Regions from separate parts of the Paenibacillus sp. EPM92 genome, predicted to be linked through region 3. Evidence: riboswitches for the same ligand, from Rfam matches in the RefSeq annotation. Region 3 holds a riboswitch; each other region holds the start of a gene.
The links. A riboswitch is a leader RNA that binds a small molecule or an ion and turns the genes downstream of it on or off. The one in region 3 is predicted to bind cobalamin.
Positions count from the first base shown of each region.

Region 1: linked by a shared signal. The riboswitch ahead of JMF85_RS25835 (ABC transporter substrate-binding protein) and the one ahead of metE (5-methyltetrahydropteroyltriglutamate--homocysteine S-methyltransferase) in region 3 are both predicted to bind cobalamin.
Region 2: linked by a shared signal. The riboswitch ahead of JMF85_RS17770 (energy-coupling factor ABC transporter permease) and the one ahead of metE (5-methyltetrahydropteroyltriglutamate--homocysteine S-methyltransferase) in region 3 are both predicted to bind cobalamin.

Region 1 covers NZ_BCPS01000103.1:82,526-86,961, forward strand. Annotated here, with positions in the region: gene JMF85_RS25830 (FecCD family ABC transporter permease) at 1-901, opposite strand, end outside; gene JMF85_RS25835 (ABC transporter substrate-binding protein) at 901-1,920, opposite strand; cobalamin riboswitch at 2,095-2,308, opposite strand; gene JMF85_RS25840 (hypothetical protein) at 2,344-2,883, opposite strand; gene JMF85_RS25845 (aspartyl-phosphate phosphatase Spo0E family protein) at 3,005-3,274, opposite strand; gene JMF85_RS25850 (aminotransferase class I/II-fold pyridoxal phosphate-dependent enzyme) at 3,404-4,436, opposite strand, start outside.
Region 2 covers NZ_BCPS01000076.1:93,561-97,996, forward strand. Annotated here, with positions in the region: gene JMF85_RS17755 (energy-coupling factor ABC transporter ATP-binding protein) at 1-262, opposite strand, end outside; gene cbiQ (cobalt ECF transporter T component CbiQ) at 267-1,064, opposite strand; gene JMF85_RS17765 (energy-coupling factor ABC transporter substrate-binding protein) at 1,061-1,345, opposite strand; gene JMF85_RS17770 (energy-coupling factor ABC transporter permease) at 1,342-2,109, opposite strand; cobalamin riboswitch at 2,277-2,473, opposite strand; gene xerS (tyrosine recombinase XerS) at 2,666-3,766, shown strand; gene JMF85_RS17780 (PASTA domain-containing protein) at 3,797-4,436, opposite strand, start outside.
Region 3 covers NZ_BCPS01000068.1:181,930-186,365, forward strand. Annotated here, with positions in the region: gene JMF85_RS15985 (redoxin domain-containing protein) at 1-158, shown strand, start outside; gene metE (5-methyltetrahydropteroyltriglutamate--homocysteine S-methyltransferase) at 322-2,616, opposite strand; cobalamin riboswitch at 2,769-2,973, opposite strand; gene JMF85_RS15995 (ABC transporter substrate-binding protein) at 3,209-4,436, shown strand, end outside.

The DNA.
Region 1 (4,436 bases), on a different contig from region 3:
CGTAGATGGCGCCGCCTATCACCGATAACGGCAGCAGCAGGCGGTAATCCGGCCCGGCGATCAGCCGCAGCAAGTGCGGCACGAGCAGTCCGACGAACGCGATCACGCCGGAGACGGATACGGCCGCCGCCGTAATTAACGTGGAAGCGATCAATACGATCAGCTTGGTGCGCTCGATGTTGACGCCTAAGTATGCCGCTTGCCGCTCGCCTAGCGCGAATACGTTCATGGCCCGGCCGTAACCGGTCAGCACCGCTACGCCAATTACCAGGTAAGGCAGCAATATCAACGTATACGACCAACCGCGAAGCGCCAAGCTGCCCATCAGCCAGAATATAATTTCATTGATGACCTGCTTCGACATCGAGACCATCAGCGAGACTAGGGCCGACAAAAACGCCTGCATCACCACACCCGATAAAATCACCGTTTCGATCCGCAGCTTGCCGTCCGCTCTCGCCAGCATCAGCACGACCGCAAGCGTTAGCGTTCCTGTACCGAAGGCGACCGCCGGAACGCTCCATTCGCCGAATACATACTGCAAGCCGAATAAGATAAGAAAGGAAGCGCCGACCGACGCGCCCGAGGAAACGCCGAGCGTGTACGGATCGGCCAGCGGATTGCGCAGCACCCCTTGGAAAGCGGCGCCAGCCAGTCCCAAGGCCGCTCCGACGAGCATCCCGAGCACGACGCGAGGCAGCCTGACCTTCCACACGATTTGCTCCGAAGACGTTTGCCAATCTACCGTTAAGCGCCCCTCCATGCCAGGCAGGTGATGCAGCAATATTTTCCAGACGTGCACGAAAGGCACCTGCACCGAGCCGACCGATAATGAGACGGTTGCGGCTAACAGAAGCAAGACAAGGCAAGGTCCGCCCCATAGCATCAGCTTCCGCTTCATTAGTTCACCAGTTCCGGATAAATCCCTTTGGCGATTTCCTTCAAGCCTTCCGTAATTCGCGGACCCGGACGGCTTGTCGTATCTTTATCGATGCCGGCCAGCTTGTTTCCTTTCACCGCTTCGAGCTGATCCCAGCCGCTGCGCTCGCGAATGATTTGGTCGAGCGTTTTTTTCGACTTGTCGTCGATCAAATTTTTCGGATACAAAATGACCTGCGGGTTTGCGGCGATGACTTTCTCTTCGCTCAGCTTGACGTACCCTTTCTCCGATGCGTATACGTTGATCCCGCCTGCCGTCTCGATCAGTTCGCTCAAAAACTCGCCCGAACCGACGGTATAGCCCGGGGAAAATTCGATGAACACTTTTTTCCTCTGCTCCGGCTTTACTGATTTTACAGCGTCGACCACGCTTTGCCGATCCGCTTTCATTTGCTCGACGAGCTTCCGGGCTTCTTCTTGGCGATCGAAAATTTCGCCCATTCTCTCAATGTTCGCCAGGACGTCGTCCATCGTTTTCGGCTGTACCTGATACAGATTGATCTTCAGCTCGCGCAGCTTGTCCACCGTCGGCGCTTTCATGGAAACGCCGGTCAGAACAAAATCGGCGCCCGCTCCGATCAGCGCTTCTTCGTTCGGCTTCGTGATGCTGCCGAGCTTCGGCTTCGTCGCAGCTTCCGCCGGGTAATCGCAATAATCCGAGACGCCGACGATTTTACTCCCGAGTCCGAGCGCAAACAAGATCTCCGTTTCGCTCGGTGACGTCGAAGCGATCCGCTCCGGCGCTTTCTCAAACACGAATTCCTTGCCTGTCGCATCCTGCACCTTCAGCGGGTATGTCGTCCGCTTCGCTTGCTCCGTTCCTTCCTGCTGGCTGCTCTGCGCTTTCGGCGGGTCGACGAGCTGACCTTGGTTCGGCGCGGTCGCCTTACTGCCGCAAGCAGCCAATGCGGCCGCAAGCGCTAAGCTGACGACGGCCGTCGTCAGCTTTCGCAAGTGTCGTTTCGTGCTGGTATTCATCATCTTTTCTCTCCTTCATTCATCATTGGCTAGAACGTTCCCTTGACTGAACATACAAAAAAACCTCCGCCTGCGGACGCGAATCCGGAGCAGAGGGCATGTTTCAGACCCGATCCCGGGTCGTAAAGACCTGGGGCCGGAGCAAACCGCCGCTGCGCTCCTTTTCCGCGAAAGGAACAAGCGTATGAAGTTCGGGCAGGTTTCCTGGCTTCCGGGCTCCTTTCGGCGCTTTCTCGCCTTCCCAACCGGCAATTGCCGGCAAGTGGCTATCAGAGAGAGCTTATCGCCCGGTTACAGTGGCGGGACCGCGCCGGAATCGCACCGGCTTCCCTTTTAACCTGCGAACCAGCGGCTTTCGCCGCCCGCAGGCACCCGAACCTTTATTTAGAACAACGCCGCTTATTGCCCAATCGTTCAGGACAACGGCTATTTTTGCGCAATGTGCTTCATCACTTGCTTCGCTTTTTCAATATCCGGCGCATTTTGCGGAATGAACGCGTACAAGTCTTGGCCGCCCAGGCCCAGATCGGCGAACCATGTCGTCTTCTCGACCGGGATGCCGAATAAGTGCTTTTCGAGCTTGCCGTCCGGATTCCCGTCCACCGGCAGTTCCAGCACTCCGTCCGGGAAGTCTTCCGCCTTCGCCAATTCGTCGAGCGGCACGTATCCACCCTGCTTACCCAAGCCCCGGAATTGATCGCCGGGAAGGATGAGAATACCGTTACCGGCCGCCGCAACCTCAATGATCATCTTCTCGAGCGAAAACATCGGGGAGACCGCGACTGCCACCGTTGGGGCTTCTCCCACTTTAGACACAAGGGCCGCTTCAAGCTTCTCCGCCGCACCGCCCGGCATGCTTGTCGATGACATGATAAAAATCGGCACGTCCGCTTTCGTTCCTCCGCCGCCGCATCCGGCCAGAAGCATAAGGACCAACGCGATGACCAGCCAGCTTCCTTTCCTCAAATCCTTTTCCTCCCATTTGCCGCGTTGCATCAAAACATTCATCTGCTAGGTCTCTATCGACCTATCTTACCATACCCGAAAGGCTTGTATCAAAATATAAGGAATAACGAAAAGAAGCCGTTCAGGAACGGCTTCCACGATGACGATTCATATATTCATTAATTTTAATGTCCAGTTCCATGCTAATCTCGACGACTCGAGGGGAAGTTAACGTATTCCCGCTTTGGACTAACGATTCCAGCTCTTGTCGCAGACGGTAAATTTCATCTTCTAAAGACGTTGCGGATGAGTTTGTTTTCCGTTTACCAAAAATCCACTTGGCATTGCGATCGTTCTCTTGAATCCATACGACGTTCAAATACTGCCGAAGCCGATATTCCGGAAATGCCATCGTTCATCCCTCCCGTTCCCGATCTTTAGACCTATGGATAACAGCTTCATAAAGGATTTATCTATGAAACTTCCATACATCTAACATACCAGTTTTGGAGAAACTTGAAAATGACTATTTTTGTCGAACCTACAACTTTTTCATGAAATTTCCTATTCGATCGATCGCTTCCGTCAATTGACTGACCGAATAGGCGTAGGAACAGCGTAAAAAACCTTCGCCGCCCAGTCCGAACGCAGATCCGGGCACCGCCGCGACCTTCCCCTCGAATAAAAGGCGCTGCGCAAATTCCTCCGAGGTAAGGCCGGTCGCTTGAATCGAAGGAAACGCATAAAACGCTCCTTGCGGCTCATGGCACGGCAAACCGATCTGGCTGAAACCATGCACAACTAACCGCCTGCGCTGATTGTACGACTCCACCATCCGGTCCTTCTCCTCCAGCCCGTGCCGAAGCGCTTCGATGGCCGCCACTTGGCCCATTGACGGCGCGCACATGACGGTGTATTGATGGATTTTCAGCATGGCCGCAATCAAATCGCGGTGTCCGCAAGCATACCCCATCCGCCATCCGGTCATGGCGAAAGCCTTGGAGAACCCGCTAACCAGAATCGTCCGGTCGCGCATGCCGGGTATGGAGGCGAAGCTGACGTGCTTTTTCTCATACGTCAGCTCGGCGTATATTTCGTCCGAGATGACGATAAGATCGTGCTCCTCGACGATTTTGGCGATAGGCAGCCAATCCTCATAGGTCATGATGCCTCCCGTCGGATTGCTGGGGTAGCACAAAATCAGCACTTTAGAGCGAGGCGTGATGGCCGCTTTCAATGCTTCAGGCGTCAGCTTGAACTGATCTTTGGCGAACGTCTCGATCCCTACGGGAATGCCGCCGCCGATTTTCGTAATCGGGCTATACGAAATATAACAAGGCTCCGGGATCAGAATCTCGTCGCCCGGCGTAACCAACACGCGAAGCGCCAGGTCGATCGCTTCGCTGCCGCCGACCGTAACGAGCACCTCGTCCGTCGGTTCGTAAGGGACCTGGAACGAATCGTACAAGTATTCGGCGATAGCTTCGCGCAGCTCCGGCAAGCCGGAATTCGGCGTATATTTGGTGTTTCCCCTCTCCAGCGCATAGACGCATGCTTCTCTGACGTGCCAAGGC
Region 2 (4,436 bases), on a different contig from region 3:
ACACAAGACCGACTTGCCGGCGAAGCCGCTGCAGGTCTTCGTTCTTATAAACGTAAGGCGCATCCTTCCAAAGCATCGTTCCGGACTTCGGACGGTGAATACCGACGGCATGCAGGAAGAACGTAGATTTGCCCGAGCCGTTAGGTCCGCAAATTGCCGTGCGTTTTCCTTCAGGTATACGTATATTCAGCTGACGCAGAGAGGGCGTTTGAGCGCCCGGGTACGTGAACGTGACATCTGAAGCTTCCAATATCGGCTTCATCCTCTCACACTCCCCCCACTCGAAGCCAAATACTGAGCAGCGCGAGCGTCGCAGCACCGAGAATGCCTTCGGCTCCGTAACGTCCTGGAATCGGCTTAGGTTCGTAAGGCATAAAGTGAAGCTCTCCGGTAAATCCCCGCGACATAAGACCCTGTGACAACCCCCGATAACGGTGCATTGTCTTGGCAAACAGCTGTACGAGCAAGGCCGCGACGTCCCGCAGCGTGCGCCAGAAGCCTGCGTGTCCGCCCCGTGCCCGCTGCGCGGCGATCATTCCTTGTGCGGCATCCGAAAGGTGGAACAAGAACCGGTAGGTAATCACCATCAGCTCAAGCACGGCTTGAGGCATGCGAAGCCGCTTCATCACCTGCATCAATTCCGGGAACGGAATCGTGAAGACGATGAACAGCAAACACGCTTCACAGGCGGCTATCCGCACGAACACTTCCACCGCCTGAACCAAGGCCGCCGGTGAAATATACAACCACCCGCGAAATACCGGAACAGCCAGCAGCGCATCCGGCCGGACGCTTGCGGCGGACGAAGCCGCCTCGATTACCCACGCCGGCAAGCTGGTCACATAAAAGAAGCACGATGCGCCGAACAACCAGCTGTACGTCTTTAACGGGATACCCGCGTAACCGACCGTCCAGACCAGCATCCAACAGAAGATCACAGCCTGAACCACAGGCTGCGCCGTATACGCAAGCGTCAGCAGCACGGCCGCAAATCCGCATTTCCACATCGGGGAAACGTGCCGCAGCTTATTGGTATACGACAAGCTATCGATCGTATGGATCATCGGTTTTTAGATTTCGCGGCTTTTCCTTTATAAAGCCCGACCGTATACCCGATCACGGCAGCGCCGACGGCGGCCTGCAAAGCGAACAGCATGCTCTCGGTTTCCGCAGGCGGCTCCAGCAGCGGAGCAAACCAAGGCTCGTAGGCCGGCGACAGCTGGCGGATCATATCCTCGGCCGCCCCGTCGGCTCCCCCGAATTCTCCGTCGACAAGAAGCAGCGGAAGCGTGCTCAGCAGCACGACGCCGGCGATAAGCAGCCCGTTTTTCATCCTTTTGGTCATGAATGATCGACTCCTTTCGTTGTATGCCGCACAACCGACAAAGCTTCCGCATGGTGCAACCGCAGCCAGTTCCAGACAAGCACAGTCAACAGTCCTTCGCTAATCGCAAGCGGTACTTGCGTGATGGCGAAAATACCCGAAAATTTCATGAACGAGGCGGCAACGCCCCCTTCTGCAGCAGGGAACGCCAGAGCCAGCTGCACGGAAGTTACCAAATACGTCGACAAATCGGCTAGAGCGGCTGCCGTGAAGACGGCCCACACTTCTTTACCCGTCGTCTTCACCATGAATTTGTAGGCGAAGAACCCGACGATCGGGCCGGCAACCGCCATCGCAAACGCATTGGCTCCCAGCGTCGTCAATCCCCCGTGTGCGAGCAGCAAAGCCTGGAACAGCAGAACGATCGAACCGAGCACGCTCATCGGCAGCGGCCCGAACATCACGGTGCCGAGACCGGTTCCGGTCGGATGAGAGCTGCTGCCTGTAACCGAAGGAAGCTTCAAGGCGGACAGTACGAACGTGAACGCAGCCGCCAGACCGAGCAGCAGCTTCAATTCCGGCGACGTCTTCGTGATCCGGGCAATGGCGCGGACGCCGAGCGCGAAGAACGGGATAAACACCGCCCACCAGAAGATCGCCCATCCTGGCGGCAAGAATCCCTCCATGATGTGCATCGCATTAGCAGATTGCGGCTCGTTCACGACAAAATAAACGATAAATCCGATGATAACCGCGATCATTGACAAGACTTTGGATGATTTCATTTAATCCCCTCCCATGAATTTGTGCAACAAAAAAAGCATTCCCAACCGTAGACGGTTAGAAATGCTTCTTATCCTGATAAACTTTCGGAACGAAAGGGGCCATTCACCCTCCGTACGAAAACCGATCGCAGCAGCTTCCTAACACCTCCCTATCGTCCGTAGGTATATCAGTGTCGTCAGAACAGGCAGGTCTCCTGGCTACCAGCATCGACGCCCGCAAGCTGCCTTCCCGATCCGGTTGCGAATCAGTGGCTTCGTGGCTGCGAACTACGCTGTTACAGTGGCGGGACCGCATCGGATTTGCACCGAACTTCCCTATTAAGCTTCAACCTGAAGTTGAAGCACCTGTTCCCACAATATGCACTTGTGTAAGACTAGCCTTAATGTACACGAACCTGCCTGTGAATTCAACCCCCATATCTAACCGATTTCCTGCAATTGTGATAAAATAACGGGTACAGCGATCGGTTCAAGCAGCTGTCAACCAACAAAACAATACATAATTATAATTATGTTAACTAATTGCTGAATACAGGCAGTTAAGGAGCGTGGCCCGATGAACGTAATCAAAGTCAAAGACCGTTTGGAGCTGGAGAAAAAAATCCCGCTGATGCCCTGGTACGTGGAGAAATTCATTAATTATAAACTGCCCGACTTGTCTCCCTCTTCCCTGCTCGAATATGTGAGGGATTACGAGACATTCTTCGGCTGGCTGCTCGCCGAAGGGTTGAGTACGGCCGGACAAATGAAAGATGTGCCGCTCCTCGATCTCGAGCGGCTGCATATGGAGAGCATCGATCATTACAAGATGTTCCTCGCCATGCGCAAAACGAACGCCAATTCGAAAACGACCATTTCCCGCAAGCTGTCCTCGCTGCGCTCGTTGTTTCATTATTTGAGTCAAATCGCCGAGGACGAGAATTTCTACCCGCTGCTCAAGCGCAATGTCATGGCGAAGGTGGAAATTAAACGGACGCATAAACCGAAAGACTCGGCGGCCAAGCTCGAAGGCAAGCTGCTGCAGGAGGCGGAGATCGCCGAGTTTATCGACTATGTGAAGACGGGCTACGGCCAAGACGTGGCATCGAACAAGCAGGCGACCTATGCTTACGAGATCAATAAAACACGCGATGCCTGTCTCGTGAGCCTCATCCTCAACTCCGGACTGCGCGTGTCGGAGGTCGTTAACCTGAACGTCGAGGACGTCGATTTGAAGAAGAAGCTTATTTATGCGTTCCGCAAAGGCAAGAACGACGAGACGTTCAAAACGCCCGTCTATTTCCGGCAGGACGCGGTAGATGATCTGGCCTGTTATTTGGAGCTTCGCAGCTCTGTCTACAAAGCGCCGAAACGCGAGAAGGCGCTCTTCCTTGCTTTGGCTAACGGCAGACAGGAAGGCGAGCGTATGACCAAACGGGCGATTCAGGAAATGGTGATCAAATATGCCAAAAGATTCGGCAAACCTTACTTATCGGTTCATAAACTGCGCCATTCGTTCGCGACGGACTATTACTTGCGCAACGATCTGTACAAAACGCAGGAGCAGCTCGGTCACGCCTCGCCCGAAACGACACAAATTTACGCCCATCTAACCGATAAAACAATGTCTGAAGCGATCGACAAAGAGAAGAAGGACGGGATATCCGGTGCGTCTTGACGCCCGGAATTCCCGTCCTTCTTCGTCTGCTTAAGGCCCTTTGCTTACCCAGAACGATACATTGTCGCCTTTCTGGAGCGGAGTGCCCGGCGCAGGACTTTGACGAAACACCGTATTTGCCGAATGCGGGTTTTTCTCCAAATAAAACTGGTACCGAAGACCGGCAGCCAGCGCCTGTTTCTCCGCTTCTTCTTTGCTTAGACCGACCAGCTGCGGCGCTGTGACGGCTTGACCTTCTCCGGGTTGCGCCTCCGACGATGACTGAGGCTCAGCCGGTGTCGCGGGTACCGGGTTCGCTGCGGACGGCGTCTCCGGCAAAGCGGAGCTCTGGCCCGATTTCGCGGCGGTTTGCTGCGAGTCCGGAGACTTCCGGCCGATCCCGAGCTCCATAAACAATAGAAACACGCCGACCGCGGTCACGGCCGCCACCGTAAACAAGGCCATGCCGATCAGCGATTTTTTCCAAAAACCGCCGCTCTTAGCTTCTTCCACTTCTTCCACTTCTTCCTCTTCTTCGACGATCTCATCCTTTACGGTTGAACGAACGAGCTCATCCTTGGCCGGTACCGCTGCATGCTCCCGTTTGATCGCGAAGCGCACCTCTTCTTCCTTGTCCGGCATCCCGGCTGCCCCATCCGGCGCCGCCTGTCCGGACAGCTGGCCTAACTGC
Region 3 (4,436 bases):
TGCTTGATCCGAGCGGAGAGGCGGCCCGGAGCTATCAGATCGTCGGCCTGCCGACCTCCATCCTGATCGACAGCGATGGCTGCATCGTGAGCGTCGTTCCCGGGGAGATGGCCGGTAGTGGTCAGGTCAAGGAACTGTTGCGCAGCATACGGCCGTAAACCTGTCTTTATCGTTTCATCCGACGGGTTGTCCGATGTCGTGAACATCGGCTTCCCGAATGAATAGAGCGGCCGCTTTACCGACGATAATCGGAAAGCGGCCGTTGTGTTGTTGTGTGGCGGATATGTTTCCTGCGAGTCGTTAAGCCCGCTGGAGCATGTATCAGACCGGTTTTAAGCTTTGTTCCCGGTACTGTTTGGCGGCAGCGACCATATTCCGGAGGGCTGCGATCGTTTCGTCAACGCCTCTCGTCTTGAGTCCGCAGTCCGGATTGATCCAGAACAATTCGGGGTCCAGCACGGCAAGCGCGCGGTCGATCATTCGCACCATCTCATCCACGGAAGGCACTCTCGGACTGTGAATGTCGTACACGCCAAGACCGATGCCGTGATCGTAGGTGTGCTCCTCGAAGCTGTGCATCAATTCGCCGTGGCTGCGGGACGTCTCGATGGAGATGACGTCCGCATCCAGGGCACGGATCGAATCGATAATATCGTGAAACTCGCAGTAGCACATATGCGTATGGATTTGCGTCGTATCCTTGACCGTCGATGTAGCCAGCCGGAAGGCAAGCACCGACCACTCCAGATACTTCTGCCAATCTTCCCGCTTCAGCGGCAGCCCCTCGCGAAGTGCAGGCTCGTCCATCTGGATCATTTCCACACCGGCGCGTTCGAGCGCTTCCACTTCGCGGCGAAGCGCCAAAGCGATCTGATAGGCCACCGTCTCCCGCGGGATATCGTCCCGGACGAAGGACCAGTTCAGAATGGTAATCGGGCCCGTCAGCATGCCTTTGACCGGTTTAGCGGTCAAGCTCTGCGCATAGACGGTTTCATCGACCGTCATCGGCTTTGTGAATTCCACGTCGCCGTATATGACAGGCGGCTTCACGCAGCGGGAGCCGTAGGACTGTACCCAGCCGTTCGACGTGAACGCAAAACCGTCCAGTTTCTCGCCGAAAAATTCCACCATATCCGTCCGTTCAAATTCACCGTGAACGAGCACATCCAGATCCAATTCCTCCTGCAAAGCGATCCAGGTCCGAATTTGTTCCCGGATAAAGGCTTCATACTGCTCCTGGCTCCATTCGCCGCTTCTCCAATGTTTCCGGGCCTGTCTCACTTCGAGCGTCTGCGGGAAGCTGCCGATCGTAGTCGTGGGCAGGAACGGCAAGTTCCACTTGCTCTGCTGAACGGCACGCCGCTCCGCAAAGGGCCGGCTCCGCTCGGACGGCTGGAGGGCGATCCGGCTCGTTTCGGACTGCACCCGTTCGTTGTTTCGGGAAGGGGAGGCGTTGAGCTCCTGAACCGCTTGACGGCTTTGTTCCAGCTCGGCTGCGATTGCCGCGGGACCTTCGTTCACGGCTCGGGTCAATAGTACGAGCTCCTCGAGCTTCTCGTTTGCGAACGCAAGTGCGTTCCGCAGCGTAGGCTCCAGCTTCGTTTCATGTGCGGCCGTGACCGGAACATGAAGCAGGCTGCAGCTTGGCTGGATCATCATTCTCTCATACGGGACGATCGGGGACAACGTGTGGAGCAGCCGGAGCCGCGCGTCCAGATCGGAACGCCAAATGCCTCGTCCGTCGATCAAGCCGACGCCAAGCGTCTTATCTGCAGGAAATCCATATTGCAGCAAATGCTCGCTGTTTTTGTCCAGCCCGTGAGCGAAGTCGAGGCCAATGCCTTGCACCGGCAGCGCAGCGATGTGTTCATACAGATCGACGGCGTCGAAGTACGTTTGCAGCATCAGCTTAAGACGTGGGGCCGCTTCGTGCAGCTTCTTGTAAACGAATGCGACCCGCTCCATATCGGCTTCCGTTAATGAGGTCGCAAGAATCGGCTCGTCGATCTGCACCCATTGCGCGCCATCCTGCTCAAGCTCGCTCAATATGCGGGCATACAAAGGCACGAACCGCTCCAGCAGCTTATCGAAGTGCTCGGTCTTGTAGCCCTTGGACAGCTTCAGGAACGTGTACGGCCCGATCAGGACGGGCTTGCCTTCAATGCCGAGACGGAGTTTGGCTTCCCGGTAGGCCAGGAGCGGTTTGTTCACGGTCAGCTGCGGCTCGGCGCCGTTCAGCTCCGGCACAATGTAGTGGTAGTTGGTGTTAAACCATTTGGTCATCTCGCAGGCCGGGGCGCCCTCGCTGCCGCGGGCCATCGCGAAATAGGCGCTCAGCGGCACTTCGCCGCCTTCGTAACCGAAGCGGCCGGGCACGAGCCCGAACATCGCTGCCGTATCCAGCATGTGGTCGTAGAAGGTGAAATCGTTGACAGGGATCAAGTCGATACCGCTCGCCTGCTGGGTGCGAAGATGGTTGAGCCGTATTTCTTCCATGCGGCTGACCAGCTCCGTCTCCTGCAGCTTTCCGGCCCAGAAGGCCTCAAGCGCTTTTTTCCATTCGCGCCCGCCGCCGATTCGCGGATATCCCAGGTTGCTGCTTAATGCTCGGTTCATAGGTATTCCTCCAGTTCATTTGTTTTCATAAGCGGTGCTTTCCCATGCAAAAAAGGCATCTTTACCCAGTAAAAGTCAAGGGTAAAGATGCCTCCCGATTGTTTGTACGGCGGCTGCCATCTTTAACACCTCCCTATCTCCCGTAGGTAAAAGCAGTGCTGTCAAAATAGGCAGGTCTCCTGGCTCCAGAATCATCGTCTTGCGTCGGCCTTCCCAATCCGAAGGATTAGTGGCGCCGGGTGACGTTCGACTCCTCTGTTACAGTGGCGGGACCGCGTCGGCATTTCACCGAACTTCCCTTTTAAGCTCCGCCCGGCATAACGACCGGTCCGGAGCACCTATTTCCACATGATTCAATTATTGAATACCGAGTAATAGTACAATATTTCTTAGGTTTATTCAAACCTTTTTTACGAACAAGCGGAGAAGAGGCAGAGCAGCGGTTGTTGTAACACAAAGTTTAAAAATAATAGCACAATTGTAGTGACAGAAATTGGTTTCATGTGCTACGCTATGCAAGTGCTACTATATACCTGAATCGTGCTACTGCACACGTTAACAACTTAATTCGAAGGAGTGTTTGAGTTTGAAAATGTGTTTACGATGGACGCTAATGATGCTGTTAGTGGCAGCGCTTTGCATCAGCGGCTGCACCCGGGCCAAGACCGAGCAGGCGGCCGCCCCGAAGGAGGAGCTTGTTCTTGCGATAGGCGGCGAGCCGGAGGGAGGCTTCGATCCGACAACGGGATGGGGGCGCTACGGATCTCCGTTGTTTCAAAGCACGCTGCTCAAGCGCGACAGCAGCTTGAAGATCGTCAACGATCTTGCAACGGGCTATGAGGTCAGCGGGGACGGTCTGGACTGGACAGTGAAGCTGCGGAAGGATGTCAAATTTTCCGACGGGCATCCGTTAACGGCCGCCGACGTTCAGTATACGTTCCAAACCGCAGCCGCAAGCGGCTCTGCCATCGATTTAAGCAATGTCAAGGATGTGGCGGCGGCGGACGAGCATACGGTCAAGTTTTCATTGAAGGAACCGCAATCGACCTTCGCCCAGATGCTTGTGAGCACAGGTATCGTTCCGAAGCATGCGCACGGCAGCGATTATGCCAAAAAACCGGTCGGCTCCGGCCCTTATAAGCTGGTGCAATGGGATCAAGGGAAGCAGCTGATCGTCGAGCCGAATCCCGAATATTACGGGACGAAGCCCTACTTCAAGAAAATCACATTCCTGTTTCTTGCCGAGGATGCGGCTTTCGCCGCCGCCAAAGCCGGAACGGTCGATATGGCGGCTATCCCTGCGGCGTTCAGCAAACAGCAGGTGAGCGGCATGCAGCTTGAAGCTATACATACGGTGGACAACCGCGGAATCATGTTTCCCTACGTAAAATCGGGCGGCCAAACGAAAGAAGGATATCCGGTCGGCAACGATGTCACCGCGGAATTGTCGATCCGCAAGGCGATCAATCTGGCGCTGGACCGCAAGGCGCTGGTTCAAGGCGTCTTGGAGGGACACGGCACGCCCGCGTATACGATTAATGACGGGCTGCCCTGGTTTAATGCCGAGGCCGTCATTCAAGACGGCGATATGAATGCGGCGAAGCAGCTGCTTGCGGACGACGGATGGAAGGATACGAACGGCGACGGCATCGTGGAGAAAGGCGCTCTGAAGGCCGAGTTTACCCTCATCTACCCGTCAAGCGACGTCACCCGCCAGTCACTTGCTCTCGCCGCAGCCGATTGGCTCAAGCCGCTTGGCATTCAAGTCAAGGTGGAAGGGAAAAGCTGGGATGACATTGGCAAGCAAATGCATGCGAATG